3 regions of the Bordetella sp. H567 genome follow, and region 1 is predicted to be linked to each of the others. Evidence: predicted binding sites of a transcription regulator. Region 1 holds the regulator's gene; each other region holds the start of a gene.
The links. Region 1 encodes HrcA, which represses chaperone genes, less so after heat shock. Its sites were predicted from a motif close to TTAGCACTCNNNNNNNNNGAGTGCTAA; they were not measured.
Positions count from the first base shown of each region.

Region 2: groES (co-chaperone GroES) is a predicted target of HrcA. The motif match lies at 6,257-6,283, and genes of this name have one in related genera.
Region 3: rpoH (RNA polymerase sigma factor RpoH) is a predicted target of HrcA. The motif match lies at 6,589-6,615, and genes of this name have one in related genera.

Region 1 covers NZ_CP012334.1:1,257,364-1,264,932, reverse strand. The annotation lists gene dnaJ (molecular chaperone DnaJ) at 1-259, opposite strand, end outside; gene dnaK (molecular chaperone DnaK) at 411-2,336, opposite strand; gene AKI39_RS05715 (thioredoxin family protein) at 2,431-2,766, opposite strand; gene grpE (nucleotide exchange factor GrpE) at 2,829-3,404, opposite strand; gene hemH (ferrochelatase) at 3,526-4,608, opposite strand; gene hrcA (heat-inducible transcriptional repressor HrcA) at 4,654-5,661, opposite strand; gene AKI39_RS05695 (NAD kinase) at 5,780-6,679, shown strand; gene recN (DNA repair protein RecN) at 6,687-7,569, shown strand, end outside.
Region 2 covers NZ_CP012334.1:4,862,312-4,869,880, reverse strand. The annotation lists gene AKI39_RS21820 (C45 family autoproteolytic acyltransferase/hydolase) at 1-663, opposite strand, end outside; gene AKI39_RS21815 (hypothetical protein) at 903-2,399, shown strand; gene AKI39_RS21810 (hypothetical protein) at 2,447-4,024, shown strand; gene groL (chaperonin GroEL) at 4,227-5,870, opposite strand; gene groES (co-chaperone GroES) at 5,909-6,196, opposite strand; gene AKI39_RS26295 (helix-turn-helix domain-containing protein) at 6,686-7,081, shown strand.
Region 3 covers NZ_CP012334.1:92,124-99,692, forward strand. The annotation lists gene AKI39_RS00450 (TRAP transporter small permease) at 1-523, opposite strand, end outside; gene AKI39_RS00455 (LacI family DNA-binding transcriptional regulator) at 666-1,691, shown strand; gene AKI39_RS00460 (cation:proton antiporter) at 1,719-4,229, opposite strand; gene AKI39_RS00465 (phosphodiesterase) at 4,437-5,363, shown strand; gene rpoH (RNA polymerase sigma factor RpoH) at 5,652-6,539, opposite strand; gene AKI39_RS00475 (hypothetical protein) at 6,677-7,366, opposite strand; gene fghA (S-formylglutathione hydrolase) at 7,415-7,569, opposite strand, start outside.

The sequences.
Region 1 (7,569 bases):
CCATGCCGGCCCCCATGCCGCCCGCCGCATTGGGGTCGACGCCGGCATGGCCGTAGCGGTCGTACGCCGCGCGCTTCTGCTCGTCGGTCAGTACCTCGTAGGCCTCCTTGGCTTCCTTGAACTTTTCCTCGGCCTCTTTGTTATCCGGATTGCGGTCCGGATGGTGCTTCATCGCCAGTTTGCGATAGGCCTTTTTGATGTCATCGTCCGAGGCGTTCTTGGCGACACCCAGGATCTCGTAATAGTCACGTTTTGCCATGATCTTCCAGAGGCTTTTCTTCTAGCGAGGGCGCCACCGCATCCGGCGGGACGGACCCGCGCCGACCAGAACCCTGCTCGCATACGACCGCGCCCGGGACCGGAATATTTCCGGGCCCGGGCGTTTTCACGTCACAGGATGCAGCGGTTCATCACTGGTCGCGCTTCACTTCCTTGAAATCGGCGTCGACCACGTTGTCATCAGCCGGCTTGGCGTTGTCCGCCGCCGACTGCTGCTGCGCGGACTGCTGCGCCTGCATATCGGCGTACATCTTTTCGCCCAGCTTCTGCGACGCGGTGGACAGCGCCTGCACCTTGGCGTCGATCGCGGCCTTGTCACCATCCTTCAAGGTGGCTTCCAGGTCCTTGATCGCGGCCTCGATGCTTTCCTTTTCGGCGGCATCCAGCTTGTCGCCATACTCGGTCAGCGACTTGCGGGTGGCATGCACCAACGCGTCGGCCTGGTTGCGCGTCTGCGCCAGTTCGGCCAGGCGGTGATCCTCGTCGGCGTTGGCTTCGGCGTCCTTCACCATGCGCTGGATCTCTTCTTCCGACAGACCCGAGTTCGCCTTGATGGTGATCTTGCTTTCCTTGCCCGTGCCCTTGTCCTTCGCGGACACGTGCAGGATGCCGTTGGCGTCGATGTCGAAGGTCACCTCGATCTGCGGCACGCCGCGCGGCGCCGGCGGAATGCCTTCCAGGTTGAACTCGCCCAGCGTCTTGTTGCCCGCGGCAATCTCGCGTTCGCCCTGGAAGACCTTGATGGTCACCGCCGGCTGGTTATCGTCGGCCGTGGAGAACGTCTGCGAGAACCGCGTCGGGATGGTGGTGTTCTTCTGGATCATCTTGGTCATGACGCCACCCAGGGTTTCGATACCCAGGGACAGCGGGGTCACGTCCAGCAGCAGCACGTCCTTGCGGTCGCCCGACAGCACGGAGCCCTGGATCGCGGCGCCGGCGGCCACGGCTTCGTCCGGGTTCACGTCCTTGCGCGGTTCGCGGCCGAAGAATTCCTTGACCTTCTCCTGCACCTTGGGCATGCGCGTCATCCCGCCGACCAGGATCACGTCATGGATTTCCGACACTTTCACGCCGGCGTCCTTGATGGCGATGCGGCACGGTTCGATGGTGCGCTCGATCAGCTCCTCGACCAGCGCTTCCAGCTTGGCGCGCGTGATCTTCAGGTTAAGGTGCTTGGGACCGGACGCATCGGCCGTGATGTACGGCAGGTTGATTTCGGTCTGCTGGCTGGAGGACAGTTCGATCTTGGCTTTTTCGGCCGCTTCCTTCAGGCGCTGCAGCGCCAGCACGTCCTTGGACAGGTCGACGCCCTGCTCTTTCTTGAACTCGCCGATGATGTAGTCGATGATGCGCTGGTCGAAGTCTTCGCCGCCCAGGAAGGTATCGCCGTTGGTCGACAGCACTTCGAACTGCTTTTCACCCTCGACATCGGCGATTTCGATGATGGAGATATCGAAGGTGCCGCCGCCCAGGTCATAGACCGCGATCTTGCGGTCGCCCTTTTCGGCCTTGTCCAGTCCGAAAGCCAGCGCGGCCGCGGTCGGCTCGTTGATGATGCGCTTGACTTCCAGGCCCGCGATGCGGCCGGCGTCCTTGGTCGCCTGGCGCTGGCTGTCGTTGAAGTACGCCGGCACCGTGATCACGGCTTCGGTGACTTCTTCGCCCAGGTAGTCCTCGGCCGTCTTTTTCATCTTGCGCAGCACTTCGGCCGAAACCTGCGGCGGCGCCAGCTTCTTGCCATGCGCTTCGACCCAGGCATCGCCGTTGTCCGCCTTGGAAATCTTGTAGGGCATCAGGTTGATGTCCTTCTGGACTTCCTTCTCGTCGAATTTGCGGCCGATCAGCCGCTTGACGGCGTACAGCGTGTTCTTGGGATTGGTGACGGCCTGGCGCTTCGCGGGTGCGCCCACCAGGGTTTCACCGTCGTCCATGTACGCGATGATGGAAGGCGTCGTGCGGGCGCCTTCGGCGTTTTCGATGATGCGAACCTGGCCACCGTCCATCACAGCCACGCAGCTGTTGGTCGTACCCAGGTCGATGCCGATGATCTTGCTCATGATGGATTACCTTGAATGAGGTCGGTTCTAGGATTGGTAAAAAACTTGGTTAGCGGATAAGTGGGGCTGCCGCCAGGGTTTTCAAGCGTGGAATTCAGCGCTTTTCCACCCGCAGCCGCCCAACAGCCTCGGAGAACTGCGGCAGGCCCGGCCAGCCGGTGATCCGGCCCAGACGCTTGCCCGCCCGATACATCACAAAAGTGGGGACACCATGCAGGGAAAATCGCCGCCCCAGCGCCACGTCGGCATAGACGTCGGCCTGGAACCAGCTCAGCCCCAGTGCCAGCAGCGCATCCTTGTGCAGCAGCGCGGCCTGCTTGAAGCGATTGCAGTTGTAGCAGTCGGTGCCCCACAGGAATACGCAGCGCAGGTCATCGCCCGGCGCCTGGACGACGTCGCGGTCGAAACCGCCGCTGTCGACGGGCCGCATCCCGAACAGGTCGAATACCTGGGCGGGATCGAAAGCCTGGGCGATGGACACGGCGCGCTCCGTCAGCCCTGTTGCCCCGCGGACACCACCACCAGCGCCGGACGCAGCACGCGGTCGACGATCAGGTAGCCCTTTTGCAGGGTCTGGACCACGGTATTGGCGGGCTGCTCGGAAGGCACCGACGAGATGGCCTGATGCTGATGCGGATCGAACTTTTCGCCAGCGGCGGGCGCGATTTCGATCAGACGGTTGCGCTCGAAGGCGGAGACCAGCTGCTTGAGCGTGGCCTCCACGCCCTCGCGCAGGAATTCGACGGTCTGGTCCTGCTGGGCCAGCGCCGCTTCCAGGCTGTCCTTCACGGGCACCAGGCTCTCGGCAAAGGACTCGATGCCGAACTTGTGGGCCTTGGACACGTCATCCTGCGCGCGGCGGCGGATGTTTTCCGCGTCGGCGCGGGTGCGCAGCAGTTGATCGTGGGCTTCGGCGGCCTTGGCCTGTGCGGCCTCCAGTTCGGCGCGCAGCACCGCCACCAGGCTTTCATGGTCGCCCGCCCCCTGGCCGGGCGTACCGGTACCGGCCGCCTCGGCGGCTGCGTCGTTATCGGGCCTTTTCTCGGCAGGCTCGTTCTGTGCCGTCATGGATACATCCTCCGGGTGACAAATAACGTTTGCCCTCCACTATGGGGGCCAATGCCCCCATTTCAAGGCGGGTTAAGCGACAAACCCGGAATTCGTCCAAGTATTTGAAGTTATTTGTCTTTCAGGCCGCCGTGGGCCAGCCCTGCAGGTTGCGCTGGACCAGGTCGGTCAAAGCGGCGATCCATGCCTCGTCATCGTTGACGGCGGGTATGTAGCGCAGCCGCTTGCCTCCGGTCTCCAGAAAGGCATCCCGACCTTCCACCTGAATTTCCTCCAGGGTTTCCAGGCAATCCGCCAGGAAACCGGGACAGACGACGTCGACCTCCGTCACGCCGTCCCGCGCCAGCGCCATGAGCGTCGGCGCGGTATAGGGCTCCAGCCAGCGGGCCGTGCCGAAGCGGCTCTGGAAGGTGATCAGCGCCTGTTCCGGCATCAGGCCGAGGCGTTCGCGCAACAGGCGGCCGGTGCGCAGGCAGTCCTGGTAGTACGGATCGCCCAGCTCCACGGAATAGCGCGGCAGGCCGTGAAAGCTCATGACCAGCGTCTGCGGCCGGCCATGCTCGCGCCAATAGGCTTCGATGCGTCCCACCACCGCCTGCAGGTAGCCGGGATCTTCGTGAAAGCGCTTGATGAAGCGCAGTTCCGGCTGGTCGCGCAGGCGGGCCGCATGGCGGGTGACCGCGTCCACGGCCGTGGCGGTCGTGCTGGCCGCATACTGCGGGTAGAGCGGCACGGCCAGGATGCGCTCGCAGCCGCGCCGGCGCAGGTCGTCGATCGCGTCGGCCACCGAGGGGGCGCCATAGCGCATGCCCAGCGCCACCTCGGCCTGCACGCCGCGCTGGGCCAGCAGGCGGCTCAGGCCCTGCGCCTGGCGCCGGCTGTAGACCATGAGCGGCGAGCCTTCCTCCATCCAGATGCCGCGATAGCGCGGCACCAGCTTCTTCGGCCGCAGCGTCAGGATCAGGCCATGCAGGATGGGCCACCACAGATAGCGCGGAATTTCGATCACGCGCGGATCGGCCAGGAACTCGCCCAGGTAGCGGCGGATTTCCGTGGCCGTCGGGGCCTGCGGGGTGCCCAGATTGATCAGCAGCACACCGGTCTTGCCGGGCCCGGAAGGCGCCTGTTCGGAGAATGGATCGGCCTGCTCCGGCTCGGGCAGGAAACGTTCGGGCCACAGATACTTGAACGCACGCAGGAACACGCGGATACCTCGACAGCCATGCCGTCCCCCGCAGGGACCGCCGGATTATTTGTGGTTATGACTCAGGGCGTTGGACAGCAGGCGCGCCGTAATGTCCACGATGGGAATGACGCGCTCGTAGGACATGCGGGTGGGGCCGATCACGCCCAGCGTGCCGACCACCTGGCCGTCGACGCCATAAGGCGCCGTGATGACGGAGACCTCTTCCAGGGGCATCAGCTGCGAATCGCCGCCGATGTAGATCTGCACCCCTTGCGCGCGGCTGGAGACGTCCAGCAGCTGCAGCAGGTCGGTCTTCTTTTCGAAAAGCGCGAACATCTTGCGCAGCCTGTCCATGTCCGAGGCGATGTCGGTGACGTCCAGCAGCTTGCGTTCGCCGGAAATCACCACCGCGTCGCCGTCCTCGACGGCTTCGGTGCCCGCTTCCACCGCCGCCTGCATCAGGCGCGAAATATCGTCGCGCAGCTGCGCCAGTTCGGTGGCCAGCGTGCGACGCACCGCATCGAAGGACTTGCCGGCGAAATGGACGTTGAAGAAATTGGCGGCTTCCAGCAGTTCGTGTTCGGCGTAGTCGCGCTGAACGAACAGGATGCGGTTCTGCACGTCGCCGTCCGGCGTGACGATGATCAGCAGCACGCGCTTTTCGGAGAGCCGGATGAATTCGATCTGGCGAAAGACGTGGGCGCGCTTGGGCGTGAGCACGACGCCCGCGAACTGGGTCAGGTTGGACAACAGGGCCGCCGCGGCGTTGACCGCGCGCGCGGGCTCGGCCGCCGGCAGGCTTTCGCGGATGTGCTCGTGCTGGATGTCATAGCTGCGCACCGCCAGCAGGGAGTCCACGAACAGCCGGTAGCCGCGGGGCGTGGGAATGCGCCCGGACGACGTGTGCGGGCTATGGATGAGGCCGGATTCCTCCAGATCCGCCATGACGTTGCGGATCGTGGCCGGCGAAAGGTCGAACACCTTGGAAAGGGTGCGCGATCCGACCGGCTGGCCGTCGGCGATATAGCGTTCAATCAACGCCTTGAGCAGTGCGCGTGCGCGGTCGTCCATGTGGCTATTTTATGGAAACTTTTTTGCAACGGTGCCAATTTTGTCCCGCAAAGGCAAATATGGCCCCATATAATCGTTGAATCCGAGCTCAACCCCCACCCGGAAGCGCCTCTCCAGCATGCATTTCCCGACCGTCGCCCTCATCGGCAGGTACCAGGACACCGGCCTGGACGCGCCGCTACGCGCCTTGGCACAGATGTTGACCGAGGAAGGCCGCGGCGTGCTCATCGAACGGGACACGTCCCACAACACCGGCTTGGCGGAATTCCCCGTTGCCGACATCGACGAAATCGGCGAGCGCGCCGACCTGGCGGTGGTCATGGGGGGCGACGGTACCATGCTGGGCGCGGCGCGCTACCTGGCACCCCACGGCGTGCCGCTGATCGGCGTGAACCATGGCCGGCTGGGTTTCATCACCGATATCCCCCTGCACGACGCCAAGAACGCCCTGGCGCGCGTCCTGGAAGGCAACTTCAAGGCCGAGGATCGCATGCTGCTGGAAGGCAGCATCTGGCGCGGCGACAAGCAGATGTTCCGGGCGTCCGCGGTGAACGACGTGGTGCTCAACCGCGCGGGCCGCGGCGGCATGATCGAGGTCCGCGTCGAACTGGACGGCACCTTCATGTACACGCAACGGGCGGACGGCCTGATCGTGGCCACGCCCACCGGCTCCACCGCCTACGCGCTGTCGGCCAACGGCCCCATCCTGCATCCCGGCCTGCAGGCCATGGTGCTGGTGCCCGTCGCGCCGCAGACGCTCTCCAACCGCCCCATCGTCATTCCCGACAACGGGGAGCTGACCATGACCCTTACCGGCATGGGCCGCGTCGAACATGGCGCCTCCTGCCATTTCGACATGCAGACCTGGTCGGACCTGCAGCCCGGCGACCGCATCGTCGTGCGGCGTGCCCCGCACACCATCCGCTTCTTGCATCCCGAAGGCTACAGCTTCTTCACCACCCTGCGCCGCAAACTGCACTGGAACCTGATGCCCCAGGCCACGGATAGCGGGGAATGACGCCGCCATGCTGCGCACGCTGCACATCCGGGATTTCGTCATCGTGGAAAAAGCCGACATCCATTTTGGTGCGGGCTTTACCGTCTTCTCCGGCGAAACCGGCGCCGGCAAGTCCATACTGATCGACGCGCTGGCGCTCACCCTGGGCGAGCGCGCCGATGCATCCGTCCTGCGCGAAGGCGCGGCCCGCGCGGACATCAGCGCCGTGTTCGATACGCCCGGCCACCTGCGCGAATGGCTGGCCGAACGCGAGATCGAGGCCGAAGAAGAACTTGTCCTGCGCCGCGTGGTCGACCCGCAAGGCCGCAGCCGCGCCTTCATCAATGGCGTTCCCGCGACGGTGGCGCAGCTGCGCGAGCTGGGCGACAGCCTGGTGGACATCCACGGGCAACATGCGCACCAGAGCCTGATGCGGCCGGACGCCCAACGCGATCTGCTGGACGCGCACGGCGGCCATGGCGACTTGCGCCAGGCGATTGCCCAGGCCTGGAAGCGCTGGCGCCAGCTCGCCAGGCAGCTGGAAGGCGCCGAACATGACAGCGCCTCGCTGGAGGCCGACCGCGAACGCCTGCAATGGCAGGTCGACGAGCTGGACAAGCTCGATCCGCGTCCCGGCGAATGGGAAGCCCTCCAGGTGGAACATACGCGCCTGGCGCATGCGCAATCCCTGCTGGACGGGGCATCGCGCACGCTGCAGGCGTTGGACGGCGACGATGAATCCGCGCATAGCCGGGTGGTCGCCGCGGCCCACGTGCTGGAACAGCTCAAGCGCCACGACCCCGGCCTGGCAGGCGTGTGCGAGGAACTGGAGTCCGCGCGCATCGCCATTGCAGAGGCCGTCTCGGACCTGAACAACTACGTCAGCCGGGTCGAACTGGATCCCGCGCGAT
Region 2 (7,569 bases), 1.9 Mb from region 1:
CACGGCCTTCATCGCCAGGGCGAAGTGCTCTTGTTCCAGCACCTTGCGGCGGATCAGCGACAGCGGCACGCCCAGCTGCGTAAAGTCGCGGTCCGATTCCAGGTAATTGGCGGTGATCGAAACGCCTTTGCTGTTCAGCCCGCTGCGCGCCAGGCCGCCCGCCTCCACGAAGGTCAGCATGTCGGGGCCGTCTTCCTGCCGCACGCGCAGCACGATGGAGGTCTCCGCGCATTCCGCGCGCCAGTCCCAGTTCTGCCCATGCAGCAGGTTGCCGGTGGCCGAACGTTCAGGCAGCACCAGCGCGCCCGTGCAGCCGTCGCCCGGCTCCAGTTCGGCGGCTTTCTGCTTCTCGGCGCGCGCCTTGGCGACGACTTCGGTGCGCGCGTTGATCATCACGATATCTTCGAGCGGCACCCCGGCACCCTCGGCGATCCCTCGCATTTCCTCGATGTAGTGCGGGCCGTAGGCTTCGATCTCCTTGGCGAAGGCGGCGATCAGCCGCGTGCGCGCCATGGCGTCGTAGCCCAGGGTCACCAGCGTCTGGCCGTACATCGCCGCGCTCTTGCGGACCCGGTCCACCGCCGCGCGGCCGTACTGCACCCCGCGTTCGTAGGGGTGTCCGGCCACGGAAATAAAAGGGAATTGTTCTGGGGTAGGGGGCATGGCGCATCCGGGAAGGCGGGAGGGGGAAGCCCGCCAGCGGCCGCGCCAGGCCGGCGCTTCCGTGCGGGAGCAGGTAGCCGGAAAAGTTTATCCGAAATTGGCGCCAAAAATATCCGGGATTGTCCCAGCGTGCGAGGGGATTGATCCGAATGATGGCGGGATGGGGAACGACCCGCGTGATCGCTGTACGCAATCGGGCCGCATAGGCGAGATACACATTACATCGACCAGAGGTGTCCATGCATGTCAATGTCCATCCCGGTAATGGCGCCGGGATCCATACCGACAACAGCGTCCCCAGCACCCGCCAGCGACTCGACAACCGAAACCCCCGTCATTACGGGGTGGCCCATGTCGACGTCCTGGGCGGCTTCCTGCTGGCCCACGCCTACGCCGATCGCCAGGCCCAGGTGTTCGACATGCTCAAGGTGCTATCGACCACCGGCACCGGTAGCCGCGTGTTGGCCGAGCTCAAGGCCTTGTCCGAGCAGGGCGTCCGCATCGCGATCGGTCCGCGCGATGATCTTGAGGCCGAGCCCGGCCATCTGCCGTCCCAGGGAGTGGCCGCCACGGCGGACGGGCAGGTTCTATGGGATTGCTTCTATCGTCGGCAGTCGGCTGCCATGGAGTCCACTCCAGAGGCGTATCGATGGCTTATCGGGGAACTTGCGCAGGCTCGCAACCTCGCGGCGCAAAAGGGCTGGCCGGGCGTGCCTCCGCTACAGCCCGGGGACGTCGAATCGGCCTTCATGGCGGAACTCGCCTTGCGCACCGCACCGGCAGCGGCCCAATCGCGGTATGTGCCGACATTCCCCGCCCCCTTGCATGAGTTCGACGCCGCCTACATGCCGGAATGGCCGCGTGGTCCTGTCCATTTCGACACCCTGGGCGGCCTGATGCCGGCCTGGTTCACGGGCCAGGCCAAGGACAGTTGGGACGAGATCCGGACTGTATTGCAGGCCGTGAATCAAACCGCCATCGGCCAACGCCTGCTGAGCGATCTGTGGGTATACGGCCGTTCGCGCGCCGTCATGCTGGTCCACCGCAGCACCTCGGGCAAGGAAGGCGTCATGCGGCTGAACGATGCGACGCCCATCTGGGGCTTCGACAAGTCTACCCTGGCCGCGCGGGCGCAATCCCTGGCGTTGACCGAGGGCGAAGCCCAGGCCAGCGGTGCCTTCCTGAGCCTGCTGGTGATCCACGGCATGCTGGCCTCGAAACTGGGCATGCTGGGAAAGGTCGGCGCCGCCGCCGGCTTGCAGCACCAGTTCGAACAGCAGCTTATCGGATGCCGGGCGCGGCGTGCGAACGCCCCGGGCACGGACGTCCTGTCCAGGGGGCATTTGCGCTTCGCGGTCCCCTTGTGGAAAGTGGAAGCTGCGCTGCCCGCGCCGGCCCCGGCGTTGCCCAGCACACTCGGGTCGCGACCATCGACCTCGGCGATGGATAGGGTGTACTCGCAAGGCGGTCCTGCCCTGCCGACCACACCCATGCCTGCCTTGAGGCTGCGACACATGCCGGGCGGAAGCAAGGGCTTGCCGGATGCCGGCCAGGACGCGGGCGACCCGGGAACGTCTCCAACGCAAGACAACGTCCTCGCGCGCTGGCTACAGGAGTCCAAGCGCGCGCTGGCCAACACCTTCAACAGCTCGCCTTCCACCCCCCGGAATCTGGGCGGACGGCAAGACAAGCACAACCCTTATGTGAACGTTGCAAGACGCCATTCAGGCGCCTAGCGCATCGCTGGCGCTCTCTTTTATTCGCTGATTCATCGGAGATCATCATGCATGTCGGCTCTATCCCTCTCCAAGGCGGCTTCCACCCTGACATCGCGGCGGTGCCGGCCGCCGCGGCGAGCGCCTTGAGCACAGCCGGGTATATCGAGGACAACCTGGATGGCTTGTTTACCGCCTTCATCCGTCCCGACTATGCGCAGCATCGCGCGCAATACATGGAACGGCTGCGGCTTATCTACAGCGAGGGTACGGGCCGTGCCCTGATCGAAAGGCTGCGCCTGATCGGCGAAGAGAATCGCATCTATCCCATCCTGGATTCGGTTTCCCCGCCGGCTGCAGACGCAGGCGAAGGTTTGCCGGCCAGCCAGGGCTCACAGGCGCGCCATGTTCATCCGGCCATCCAGATCGACAACGGGCGGGTGATCTGGGATCCCTTGCGCCTGCCCCTGGATCCGCGCAGCCCCGACTATGCCAGTCAATATATGCAGGTGGAGTCCTGCCTGCTCGAACTGCGCCGGCACTTGGAGCGCGGCGGCGCGATCGCGGGCGGGGCGGATACGGCGCACACCGCCTCCGGCAGCACCGATGGCTATGGCGTGCCCGCCGATCCGGCTGCCACTGCGGCACTAGCACCGGCCGATGTATCGGCATCGGCATCGATATCGGCTGAGTCGGTGGCGCCCAAACCGGAACGCCCGGCAGGCCTCAACGCCGCACGGCCCTATCACCTTCCCATCTGGAAAGGGAAAACCAGATTGCAGGACCCGTGCGGCAACCTGCGCATCCACGTCAGCAAGGGATTGGCGCCCCACAATGACGAGCTCCGAGCCATCTTGGGCAAGATCTTCCGCACCGCGCCGGGCCAGACGCTGTTCACCGAGCTGGGCATGTGCGCAAGAAGAGGCGCCGCCTTGATCGTCGCCGAGGGAAATGGAAGGTCCGGCCTGACCACCACCAAGAATGGCGACGTGGTGTGGATGTTCGACAGGCAAGATCTTGCGCGGCGCTGCATACAGCAAGGAATCGCCACGCCGGACCAGGCCGTCTATTCGGCGTTCGTCGACCTGATCGCGGCATGCGATGCGCTAGGAAGCAAACTGCGCCCGGATTCCAGGTGGATACCCAGCGTCTGGCAGGACCGCCGTACGATTGTCGACCAGTTCTACCAGTGCATCAAAGCGCCCTCCGAGCAGCAGCTCGATGGGGTCGCCCGTGTACGCGCGCCCGGTGGTGCCAACGATCCGCAGGGCCTCGGTCGCATGGGTCATCCCGCCGGTCCGGACAGCGCCGTCCACCCGCCGGACCCAGCCCCAACCGTTTCCACCGCTTCTACCGTTTCCACCGATAACGAGTCGGTGTCTCCGCACGCCGCGCGCACCGGCTACGAGACGCGTCCTGCCACGGGCGGCGCGCAAGCCTCGTCACGTGGCGACGCGCCGGGCTGGCGACGACGGCACGGGATCCGGGACAGCCTGACCGGCATCGTGCGCTCGCTGCAGACTCGCCTGGGCCTGCGGAATACGCCCCGCGATCCCATGGAAGATACGCGCGCGTACGACGCGCTGATCGGTGCCCCTCGCCATTACCCAGGCCAAAACCCATACACGGTGATTTCCAAGCAGTAAGGGCACGCCGAAAGCGGCATGCGCCCGCTCGCGGCAGGCGGCTTCGTGACCGGTAGGGTGGCCCGCCGGTCCGCGCCCAGGCCTGCGAAGGCCGCCGGCGGCACGCTCGTCCTTGGCATGAAAAAAGGCCAGGTTCGCAATGAACCTGGCCTTTTCGCGGAAGCAAGGCCCCGGATGCTCCGGGGCTCGCGGACCGGACTTCTTAGAAGTCCATACCGCCCATGCCACCCATGCCGCCGGGCATGCCAGCCGGGGCAGCGGGCTTGTCTTCGACCAGCTCGACCACGGCAGCCTCGGCCGTCAGCAGCAGGCTGGCGACGGACGCGGCGTTTTGCAGGGCGGTGCGGGTAACCTTGGTCGGATCCAGCACGCCTTGCTCGACCAGGTCGGCGTACTCGCCGGTCGCGGCGTTGTAGCCGAAGTTGCCCTTGCCAGCCAGCACGGCGTTGACGACCACGCTGGATTCTTCACCGGCGTTAGCCACGATGATGCGCAGCGGCTCTTCGACGGCACGCAGGATCAGCTTGATACCGGCGTTCTGGTCAGGCGTATCGCCCTTCAGTTGGGAAATGGCTTGCTTGGCGCGCAGCAGGGCCACGCCACCACCGGCAACCACGCCTTCTTCCACCGCGGCACGCGTGGCGTGCAGGGCGTCTTCGACGCGGGCCTTCTTTTCCTTCATTTCGACTTCGGTCGCGGCACCGACGCGGATCACCGCGACACCGCCGGCCAGCTTGGCCACGCGCTCTTGCAGCTTTTCACGGTCGTAGTCCGAGGTGGCTTCCTCGATCTGGACGCGGATTTGCTTGACGCGGGCTTCGATCGACTTGCTGTCGCCAGCGCCGTCGATGATGGTGGTGTTTTCCTTGCCCACTTCGATGCGCTTGGCCTGGCCCAGATCCTGCAGCGTGGCCTTTTCCAGCGACGTGCCGATTTCTTCGGAGATGACCACGCCGCCCGTCAGGATGGCGATGTCTTCCAGCATGGCCTTGCGGCGGTCGCCGAAGCCAGGCGCCTTGACGGCGGTGGTCTTCAGGATGCCACGGATGTTGTTCACGACCAGGGTGGCCAGCGCTTCGCCTTCGACGTCTTCCGCGATGATCAGCAGCGGACGGCTCGACTTGGCGACTTGCTCCAGGATGGGCAGCAGGTCACGAATGTTGCTGATCTTCTTGTCGTAGATCAGGACAAAGGGGTCTTCCAACGCGGCGACTTGCTTGTCCGGGTTGTTGATGAAGTAGGGCGACAGGTAGCCGCGGTCGAACTGCATACCTTCGACCACGTCCAGTTCGTTTTCCAGCGACTTGCCGTCTTCGACGGTGATGACGCCTTCCTTGCCAACCTTGTCCATCGCGTCGGCGATGATCTGGCCGATCGAGGAATCGCTGTTGGCGGAGATCGAGCCGACCTGGGCGATTTCCTTGCTGGTCGTGACGGGCTTGCTCAGCTTCTTCAGCTCTTCGACGGCGGCGGCGACGGCCTTGTCGATGCCGCGCTTCAGGTCGATCGGGTTGAAGCCGGCGGCCACGTACTTCAGGCCTTCCTGGACGATGGACTGAGCCAGCACGGTCGCGGTGGTGGTACCGTCACCGGCGTTGTCGGAGGTCTTGGAGGCAACGTCCTTGACCAGCTGGGCGCCGATGTTCTCGAACTTGTCCTTCAGTTCGATTTCCTTGGCGACGGACACGCCGTCCTTGGTCACCGTCGGGGCGCCGAAGGAGCGCTCCAGCACAACGTTGCGGCCCTTGGGGCCCAGGGTGGTTTTAACCGCGTTGGCGAGGATGTTCACGCCACGCACGATGCGCACACGGGCGTCATCGGCGAACAGGACTTGCTTGGCAGCCATAGTATTTCCTTACGGGAATTCGGTATCGGGATGGGGAATTACTGGATCACGGCGAGGATTTCTTCCTCGCGGATGACGAGCAGTTCCTCGCCATCGACCTTAACGGTCTGGCCGGAATACTTGCCGAAGAGCACCTTGTCACCAGCCTTCAGGTCAACCGGCAGGACCTTGCCGTCTTCCGTGCGCTTGCCGGGACCAACGGCGACGACTTCGCCTTGATCGGGTTTCTCGGCCGCGCTATCGGGAATGACGATACCCGAGGCGGTTTTGCGCTCGTTGTCCAGACGCTTGATGATCACGCGATCATTCAGAGGACGCAGGGCCATGAAGAACTCCTGTTGTTCAGTACGATAGGGGGTTGTCTCAAGGGGCCGGCCCGGGTTGTGTTAGCACTCCACGGCGGCGAGTGCTAATTATAGGGGCGGTTCTGGAGGGTTCAAGGGGGAGGGGCGGCGTTGTTACAACTCTGTCGGCGCAGCTGTCGAAGTTCATCCAACTTGGAATTTCGGTCATCCAGTTTGGAATTCGGGAATTTCCGATATACGAGCATTGGCGCGGGCTCCAGCCCTATTTCGCTCCCGAAGGTCCATTCCGTGATGTGCGGGGCCCCGTGGGATTGATGGAGCGGTGCCGCCTATCTATGCGGTGTTTTAGCGGATGAGAGGTTCGGGGCAACGCAATACAGTCAAAGGAAGCGCAGTCGCGTCAGCGGCTTAGCCCCCCAATTGACTGGGCCCGACAACGGTTGGGAGGCGAACTTGACCAGGTCTCACGGTTTCGGCATTTGCCTTGAACGCTTACGGAAGCGTCGAGAGATGCATGCCAATCGCCTGGCATCGCTTGCTGGCGTCGACCCTTCCTACATCACCCTGTTAGAACGAGGGCGCCGGCCCCCTCCTCGGGAGGCTGTTCTTAGGCGGTTGATCGCCGCGCTTCTGCTCACCCCTAACGAAGAAGAGCAACTCACTCGAGCCGCTCTGAATCAGCTTGGCTTATGGCAAGTCAAGCGAGTCAATGGACACACCGCTGCCTTAGCACTGGCGAAATCCCTTCTTCTGAATGATTCGCGGTTCACGGAGCAGGACTATCGAGTAATTGACTCAGTTGTTCAAGCCATATTGCGCGAACGAGATGGCGGCAGCGATGTGTGCGGACAAGTCGCAAAGCGCGAGTCCGCGGCGAGGCCGAACCTGACGGAGAGAACCATGTAAAAAAAGAAAACGCCGACCAATTCGAAAGCTGACCGGCGTTGTACAGCGGGCGAAACCCACCGTAGCGGTACGCCAAGTTTCTCTCCGCTGTGCAATCCCGTCAAGCAAATTCCCGGCTTGTCTCGACAAGTTGCGGATCCCTATTGCCTTACGGAGGCGAACATATGCTGCAGAAACCTGGCCGGCAGGTGGTGACTCGTTCACCGCACAGGCGCGTCGGTTACGTCAGTTGCCGGTGGTTCCAAGAACAGCAGATTCAGTACGAAACCCTTCTCGAGCAGAGCTTCGTTCGAATTGCGCTCTTGTGCCCTGGTGTGACTTCAATTGAATCTCAACCCTTCAAACTGAGCTTGCCCAGTGGCGGAACCACGCACCCTGAACCGACCATGAGCGATCGCCGAGGCCACCGATCTTTGAAGACTTGATAGCGCCTCCCCCCGGGCGCACCAACATTAGGAAGACTTTCCCAGGCAGATCCGAGACCAGAA
Region 3 (7,569 bases), 1.2 Mb from region 1:
CGCTGGCGTCCAGCGGCGCCTCCGCGCCGCCCAGCGTCAATACGATGTCGGCAAGCGTCAGCAAGGCCATGACGACGGCGGCATACAGGCAGGCGATGTTGAATACGCCGGCCGGCCACCCCGTCACGGGCAGGCGCGTGCCCATGCCGATCACGGTCTGGTCCCAGCTGCCCTTGATCAACATGAGCAGTACGCCCAGGATCAGTACCTGGCAGAACAGGTGCGTGACGCGGCGCGCGCCCGCCCCGAAGCGTTCCACCAGCATCGTCACGCCCATGTGGGTGTGCTCGCGCAGCGCCAGCACCGAGCCGATGAAGATCAGCCACACGAACGCCAGGCGCGAGACCTCGTCGGACACATTGATGCCGGAGTTAAACAGGTAGCGCAGCGCGACGTTGCCGAACAGGAGCACGACCATGACGACCAGGCAGGCCATCATGAGCCAGCGCTGCAGGCTGAAGACCAGATCGAGTGCGCGGCCGAGCGGACCGCGCCCCAGCGCCGGCGAAGGAAGGGTTTGCATCGCTGTCTCCTGATGTTTTTTGGCGTTGCGATCGATGCGAAGCGCGATGTTAGCGCTATCATGCAATGCTTGCCAACCCCTGCCCGGGTTTGTCCCAAGGCCGCGTTTGGGTCAGACTACGGCCTTTTGCTTCCCCTCAGCCATGACGGTCCGCAAGTCCCGCAGCTCGCGCCATAACGGCGTCACCATGGCAGACGTCGCGCGCACCGCCGGCGTCAGCGCCATCACGGTATCGCGCGCGCTGCGCACGCCGGACAAGGTGCAGCCGGCGCTGCGGGCACGCATCCAGGCGGCGTGCGATAACCTGGGCTACGTACCGAATCACGCGGCCAGCGCACTGGCATCGGCACGCTCGCGCACGGTGGTGGTGCTGATCCCGTCGCTGAGCAATATCGTCTTCGTCGATATCCTGGCGGGCATCAAGGAAGTGCTGGATGCCCATGCGCACCATATGCATATCGGCCTGACCGGCTATTCCGCCGAGGCGGAAGAAGCCCTGCTGCGCACGTATCTGCAGCATTCGCCGGATGGACTGATCCTGACGGGGATCGACCACCGGCCGGGCGTGTGGAAACTGCTGGAGGCGCTGAAGATCCCCACCGTGCATACCATCGAAACGCTGAACGGCGGCGACGGACTCAGCGTGGGTTTTTCGCAGTTCGATTCTGGCTACGCCGCCGGCCGCCATCTGGTGGAGCGCGGCTATCGCCATATCGGCATCATCGGTGCGCAGCTCGATCCGCGGTCGCTGCGCCGCTGCGAGGGCTGCCGGCAGGCGCTGCGCGATGCGGGCATGCACGACCCGGCGCTGGAAATCATGACGCCCAGCAAGTCCTCGCTGAGCCTGGGTGCCGAACTGCTGGACGCGATGCTGCGCGAGCACCCCGAATGCGATGGCCTGTTTTTCTGCAATGACGACTTGGCGCAGGGCGCGGTGTTCCAATGCGGGCGCCTGGGCATCGCCGTGCCGGAACGCATGGGCCTGATCGGCTTCCATGACCTGACCGGCACGGCGTGGACGACGCCGCCGCTTTCCACCATCGCCACGCCGCGTTATGAAATCGGCCGGTCGGCCGCCACGCTGCTGATGAACGCGCTGCAGGGACGGCCCAATTCGCAACGGCATCTGGACCTGGGATTCCGGCTGGTGCAGCGGGAGACGACCTAGGGCCATGCCCGGCAAGGGCGCGACGCTTCAGGAAGCGGCCGTCGGCGGCGCCGAGGAGAACTGCTTCCAGACTTCAATGGCGCGCAGGCGCTGCCGCGCCACTTTTTCGATGCGTTCGCGCAAGTCGGCATCATGCGCGAGCAAGGCGCGGAAATCGCGCGCGGACATCATCAGCAGCTTGCTGTAGCCCAGCGAGGTCACGTCCGGCACCAGCGCCTGTTCGCCGAGAAGCGCCAGCTCCCCGAAGAACTCGCCGCTGCCCAGCTCGACGGTGGTGTTGTCCGGCAGATGCACCGCCACCGCGCCCGACGCGACGAAGCACATTTCGTCCCCCGCGCGGTCCTTCAGCACGGCCTGGTCCGGCAGCGCCAGCCGTGGCCTGAGCAGCCGCGAGATCGCGCGCAGCGAGTCGGCGCTCAGGTTCTCGAACAAAGGCACGCGCTTGATGAGCTCGGCCGCGCTCAACTCGATATCCAGCGGCGGATGCCGGTCGATATGCGCCCAGCGATGCTCCAGCTGGCGGGTCAGGTCGGCATAGACTTCCCCGCTGATCAGGAACTGGTCCAGCATATCCCGGTAGCGCATGCGTTCCAGCTGTCGCGCCACGCGCCCCAGATAGCTTTCCTGCAGCCACAGCGCATAGGTCGGATACTGCAGGTTCAGCGCCTGCAGCGCGTTCTCGACGGCATCCAGCCGCCGCTGGTGGGCCGTCACGATGCGCTGCGTGGCCTCTTCGCCCAGCATGACCTTCAGTTGCTGCCCCGCGAACAGGATCACGCGCTGCGCCACCGACCGCTTGCACATCAGCGCGGCAAACCGCTGCGCCAGTTCGCGCGACAGCCAGCTCTGGAAGCCGAACAGATAGTGCAGCCGCAGCGCCGCGCGGAAGGACCGCGAATAACGCACGTCGGCCGCGATGGCGTTCTCGAACCCGGCCACGCCGCCCGCACGCACGGCGTCTTCCAGGCGTTCGGCGCGAGCCAGCAGGGATTCGGCCATGCGCCAGTCGACGATCTGCGCCTTCAGGATGTCGAAGAACATTTCCTCTTCGCGCCGCGCCAGCGTGGCCAGCCCGATGTCTACGCGATCGGCCACGCTCATATGGCGCACCTCCGCATCGCGCAACTGGCCCAGCGTGCGGTCGAACACCGCGTGGATGCGCTCGCGCACTTCCGGCCCGATGTGCTCGGCCGCGGCAACCTCGTCGGTTTTTTCCTGCAGGTCGCCCAGCGCCACGGCCAGCGCCTGGTCGCGCAGGGTGGCCTCGTGCCGGGACAGTTCGTTCAGGCGCAGCATGCGGATCAGCGGGCGCAGGCTGATGCCGTTGATGAACAGCGTCAACAGCACGAACCCGGTCGTGGCCACGGCGACGAACTCGCGTGCTTCATAGGGCACGTCGCCGCGCTCGGTGACGGCCAGGGCCAGCGCCAGCGATACCGCGCCGCGCAAGCCGCCCCACAGCATGACGGTCTTGTACGCGCGGTTCACCCGCGTGCCCAGCCGCGTCATGCCCAGCAGCGGCACCAACCCGAACACGGCGACCGCGCGCGCCGCCAGCGCGGCGACGAAGAGCACCAGGATCAGGGCAATGTCGCCCAGCGTGGCGTCCGCCATCAGCCGCGGGATCAGCATGGCGGCGAACAGGAAGATCAGCGAATTCGCCCAGAAGCCGAACTGCTCCCATGCGCTGGTCAGGTGCTCGAAGGTGGTCGGCGCCATGCGCGTGCGTCCGGTCGAACCCACCACCAGGCCCGCGATCACCGTCGCCACCACGCCCGATACGTGCAGATAGTGGTCGCAGACGAAGAAGGTCAGGTAGGCCAGCGTCAACGTCAGCGTGATCTCCGCGGCGGGAAAGCCGCGCAGCACCGCGAAGAGCATGCACGCCGCTCGGCCCATGGCATAGCCGGCCAGGCCGCCACCCAGGAAGCTGACGACGAAGTCCACCAGGATGTGGCCCGCGGACATTTCGCCATGGCCGGCCAGCACGCCCACCAGCACGGAATACAGGGCGATCGACGCGGCGTCGTTGAACAGGCTTTCGCCTTCGACCAGCGTGGTCAGCCGCTTGGGCGCGCCGACCTCGCGAAAGATCCCCACGACGGCGGCCGGGTCCGTGGTGGCCACGATGGCGCCCAGCAGCAGGCAGACGACCAGGCCATACGAAGACAGGCCGTTCAGCGTAATGCCCACGACCACCGTGGACAGGAACACCGCCACGATGGCCATCATCAGGATGGGTCCGATGTCGTCCATCAGGCGCCTGACGTTCATCGACAGCGCGGTTTCGAATAGGAGGACGGGAAGGAAAACGGTAAGGAAAGTTTCCGAGGAGATCTCGAACTTCTCCAGCGAATCCAGCATACCGGCCAGTACGGGCGGCGCCCAGCCATGGATATGGATGACGATACCGAGCAGACATCCGACGATGGCCAGCAGCACGGAATACGGCAACCCCAGCCGGCCGGCAAGCGGAGGCATGAAGCAGACCAGCGTCAACAGCGCCGCCAAGCCGAAAACCAGCAAACCCACATCCATCTAATTCTTTTCCGCGCCATGGTTCATTTAGCGGAGAGGATAGCTGGTTTTGCCGCGGGCGCACGTTTCGTTACGGGCGGCACGATTTGGTGGATGCCCGCCGCCGCGTATTTTCGCTAACGTTGGCGGCATCCGCACCGCCGCGGCAGCATCCGCCCATGCCGCGGAGCATGCCGACGGGACAGGATGCATACACCGGAGCCGCCGTTGCACACTATCCCGAAGCCTTCCCTTCCATCGCCGGCAAGCGCCGCCGACCCGGGCGCGAGCGATGCCGCCGACAGCAGGCCCATCGTGGCGCTGCAGCTTACCGATCCCCATCTCTTCGCGACGCCCGGCCTGATGCTGGGCGTGGACACGAATGCGAGCCTGCGCGCCGTGCTTGCCGCCATCCGCCGCGATCACGGCAACGCCGATGTGCTGCTCGCCACGGGAGACCTCTCCCATGACGGCAGCGAGCTGTCCTATCGCCGCTTCGCCGACGCGCTCACGCCGCTGGGTATCCCCGTGCGCTGCCTGCCGGGCAATCACGATACACCCGCCACGCTCAAGCGAGCGCTGGGGGCGTGGACCGAGCCCATCGGCGATGTCGGCGCGTGGCGCATCATCCTGCTGGATTCGCGGACCGACGGTTCCAATGCCGGCCACCTGGAGCGCGACCAGTTCGAACTGCTGGACCATGGCCTGTCGACCGCGCAGGGCCGGCCGGCCCTGGTGGCCGTGCATCACAACGCGGTGCAGGTCAGCCCCGAATGGCGCGACGCCATGATGCTGGACAACGCGGCGGAACTGTTCCGCCATCTGACCCGCTGGGGCAATGCGCGCGTTCTGCTATGGGGCCACGTCCACCAGGAATTCGACCGCCGGCGCGGCAATGTCCGCATGCTGGCCACGCCATCCACCTGCTTCCAGTTCACCATCCGCGACGGCCGCCACCGGCTGGATCCGCAGCCGCCCGGCTATCGCTGGCTGAAGCTCTATCCGGACGGTTCGATCGCCACGGGCGTGCGCCGGCTGGACGCCGCGCTATGGCGTGCCCTGGTGCAGGAATGGAACGAGCCGGAGGAAATCCCCATCGCCGTGGACCCGGCCGCGGACCGCGATGCGCCGGCCGTGCACGCCGAAGGCGCATAAAAAACGGGGCACCGCTTGTGGGTGCCCCGCCAAACACCTGTCTCATAGGGGAGGGGAAAGAGGAGAAGCCGAGACAGGTGAGAAGACGACGGGCCCGGAATGCTCCAGGCGCGTGGTCTACGTAAGGTTAGGCTGGGTGCCCATGAGAAAGTTTCGCCGATACGGCGGATTTCCCGTGGCGAGATGTATCAGGATTTAACGAAAAAGGCCCTCAAGAGGGCCCTCTGGGGAGACGCCGCCGGAGGCCGGCGGTAAAGACCCCGGCCCATGGGGCCGGCCGGTCTCGTGTTACGCCGGCTGCAGGCTGCCGCGCATCTTCTTCAGCGCGGCGGCCTCGATCTGCCGGACGCGTTCCGCGGAAATGCCGTATTCCTGGGCCAGCTCGTGCAGCGTGGCGCCGCCGTCATCTTGCAGCCAGCGCGCCTGCACGATGTGGCGGGACCGCGGATCCAGGGCTTCCAGGGCATCGTTCAGGCCCGTGCTCTGCAGCTTGTCCATGGCCTTGCGCTCGAGCACGCGAGTAGGTTCCTGCCGCCCTTCATCGGACAGGTAGGCGATGGGCGCGTAGGCGTCCTCGTCATCGTCCTGCGCTTCGAGCGCCATGTCGCGGCCGGACAGGCGGACTTCCATCTCGCTGACGTCTTCCGGGCGCACGTTCAGCTGGCGGGCGATTTCGTCCACCTGTTCCGTATCCAGCGTCTTGCCGTCGGGCCGCATGCTGCGCAGGTTGAAGAACAGCTTGCGCTGAGCCTTGGTCGTGGCCACCTTCACCAGGCGCCAGTTGCGCACGATGTACTCATGGATTTCGGCCTTGATCCAATGCACCGCGAACGACACCAGCCGTACGCCGCGCTCGGGATCGAAGCGCTTGACCGCCTTCATGAGGCCGACGTTGCCTTCCTGGATCAGATCGGCATGCGGCAGGCCGTAGCCCAGGTACTGGCGGGCGATGGACACCACCAGGCGCAGGTGCGACAGCACCAGTTCACGGGCAGCGTCCAGGTCGCCGCCGTCGCGCAGGCGGCGGCCCAGGGAGACTTCCTGCTCCGCGGTCAGGATCGGCAGGCGGTTCACCGCGGAAATGTATGCGTCGATCGTTCCCAGCGCGCCTGGATTGGCGATGGCCAGCGTCAGGGCGTTGCCGGGTAAGGCCAACGAGGAACTCGGTTGTTTCATGGTGTTGTGCTCCAGGAAACCGCTATGGGTAGAACGCATTCGTGTGATGTTAGCACTCTGAATTAGGGAGTGCTAATTCGACCCGCGACAGCGTCCGAAGTTCAACGGGCGCGCCATGCAGGCCCCTGAAAGACCGGCTACCAGCCGCGCTGCTTCAGCGCGTCCTGCGTGGCGGCGTCCTCCGGGCGGATGAACAGGGCGCCGCGGGGGTCCACGAACACGCGGTAGCGCGCGCCATCGAACATCGGCATGTAGGCCCCGCTGCCGTACTGTACGTCCACGAAGGGCAGCCAGCCCGGGAACCGCTGCTTCAGCGCCCCCAGGTCAGGCATGCCCGCCGGACCGAGCGCATAAACCGTGCGCGGTTCGGACTGATCCGCCGCCGGGTCGGTGTAGCGGCCCGACAGGCGCTCCAGGCGATACAAGGGCGGCACGCCCGCCAGCAGGGCAGGCAGCCGCCACCGCACCATCCGCGCATCGATCTGCCACTCGTCGCCGCGCAGGGTGTAGTCCTCGGGCGCCTTGCCCGGCAATTCCGCCGTGGCCACGAACTGCCGCGGCGCCTGCTGGCGCAGCACGATGCGGGCCACGGGCTCGTCCGCGGTCAGGCGGAAGAACTGGTACAGCGTAACGGCGAACATGGCCGATACGCAGGCCAGGGCCAGCAACAGCAGGCCCACCAGGCGCCGCATCGGCCGCAGGCGGAACTGGCGGCGGCCGCGCGCATCGCGGGGGCCGCCCCTGCCCAGGAACAGCCCGAAGCCGATGAGCAGGGCCGCGATGGTCACCACCGCGATCCAGACGGATGGAGCGACGCCTTCGATCAATGCGATCCTCGCGAAATGCCCACGGACAATTCCAGTATATAGAGGGCGTCAAGCCCCGCCATCGGCCAGGACTTCCGGCGTGGCCGCGCCCTGCAGGCGCTCGGCATGGAAGCGGATATGGTCTTCCATGAAGGTCGAAATGAAGTAGTAGCCGTGGTCGTAGTCCGCGTGCCGCCGCAGCTGCAAGGGCTGCCCGGCCTGGG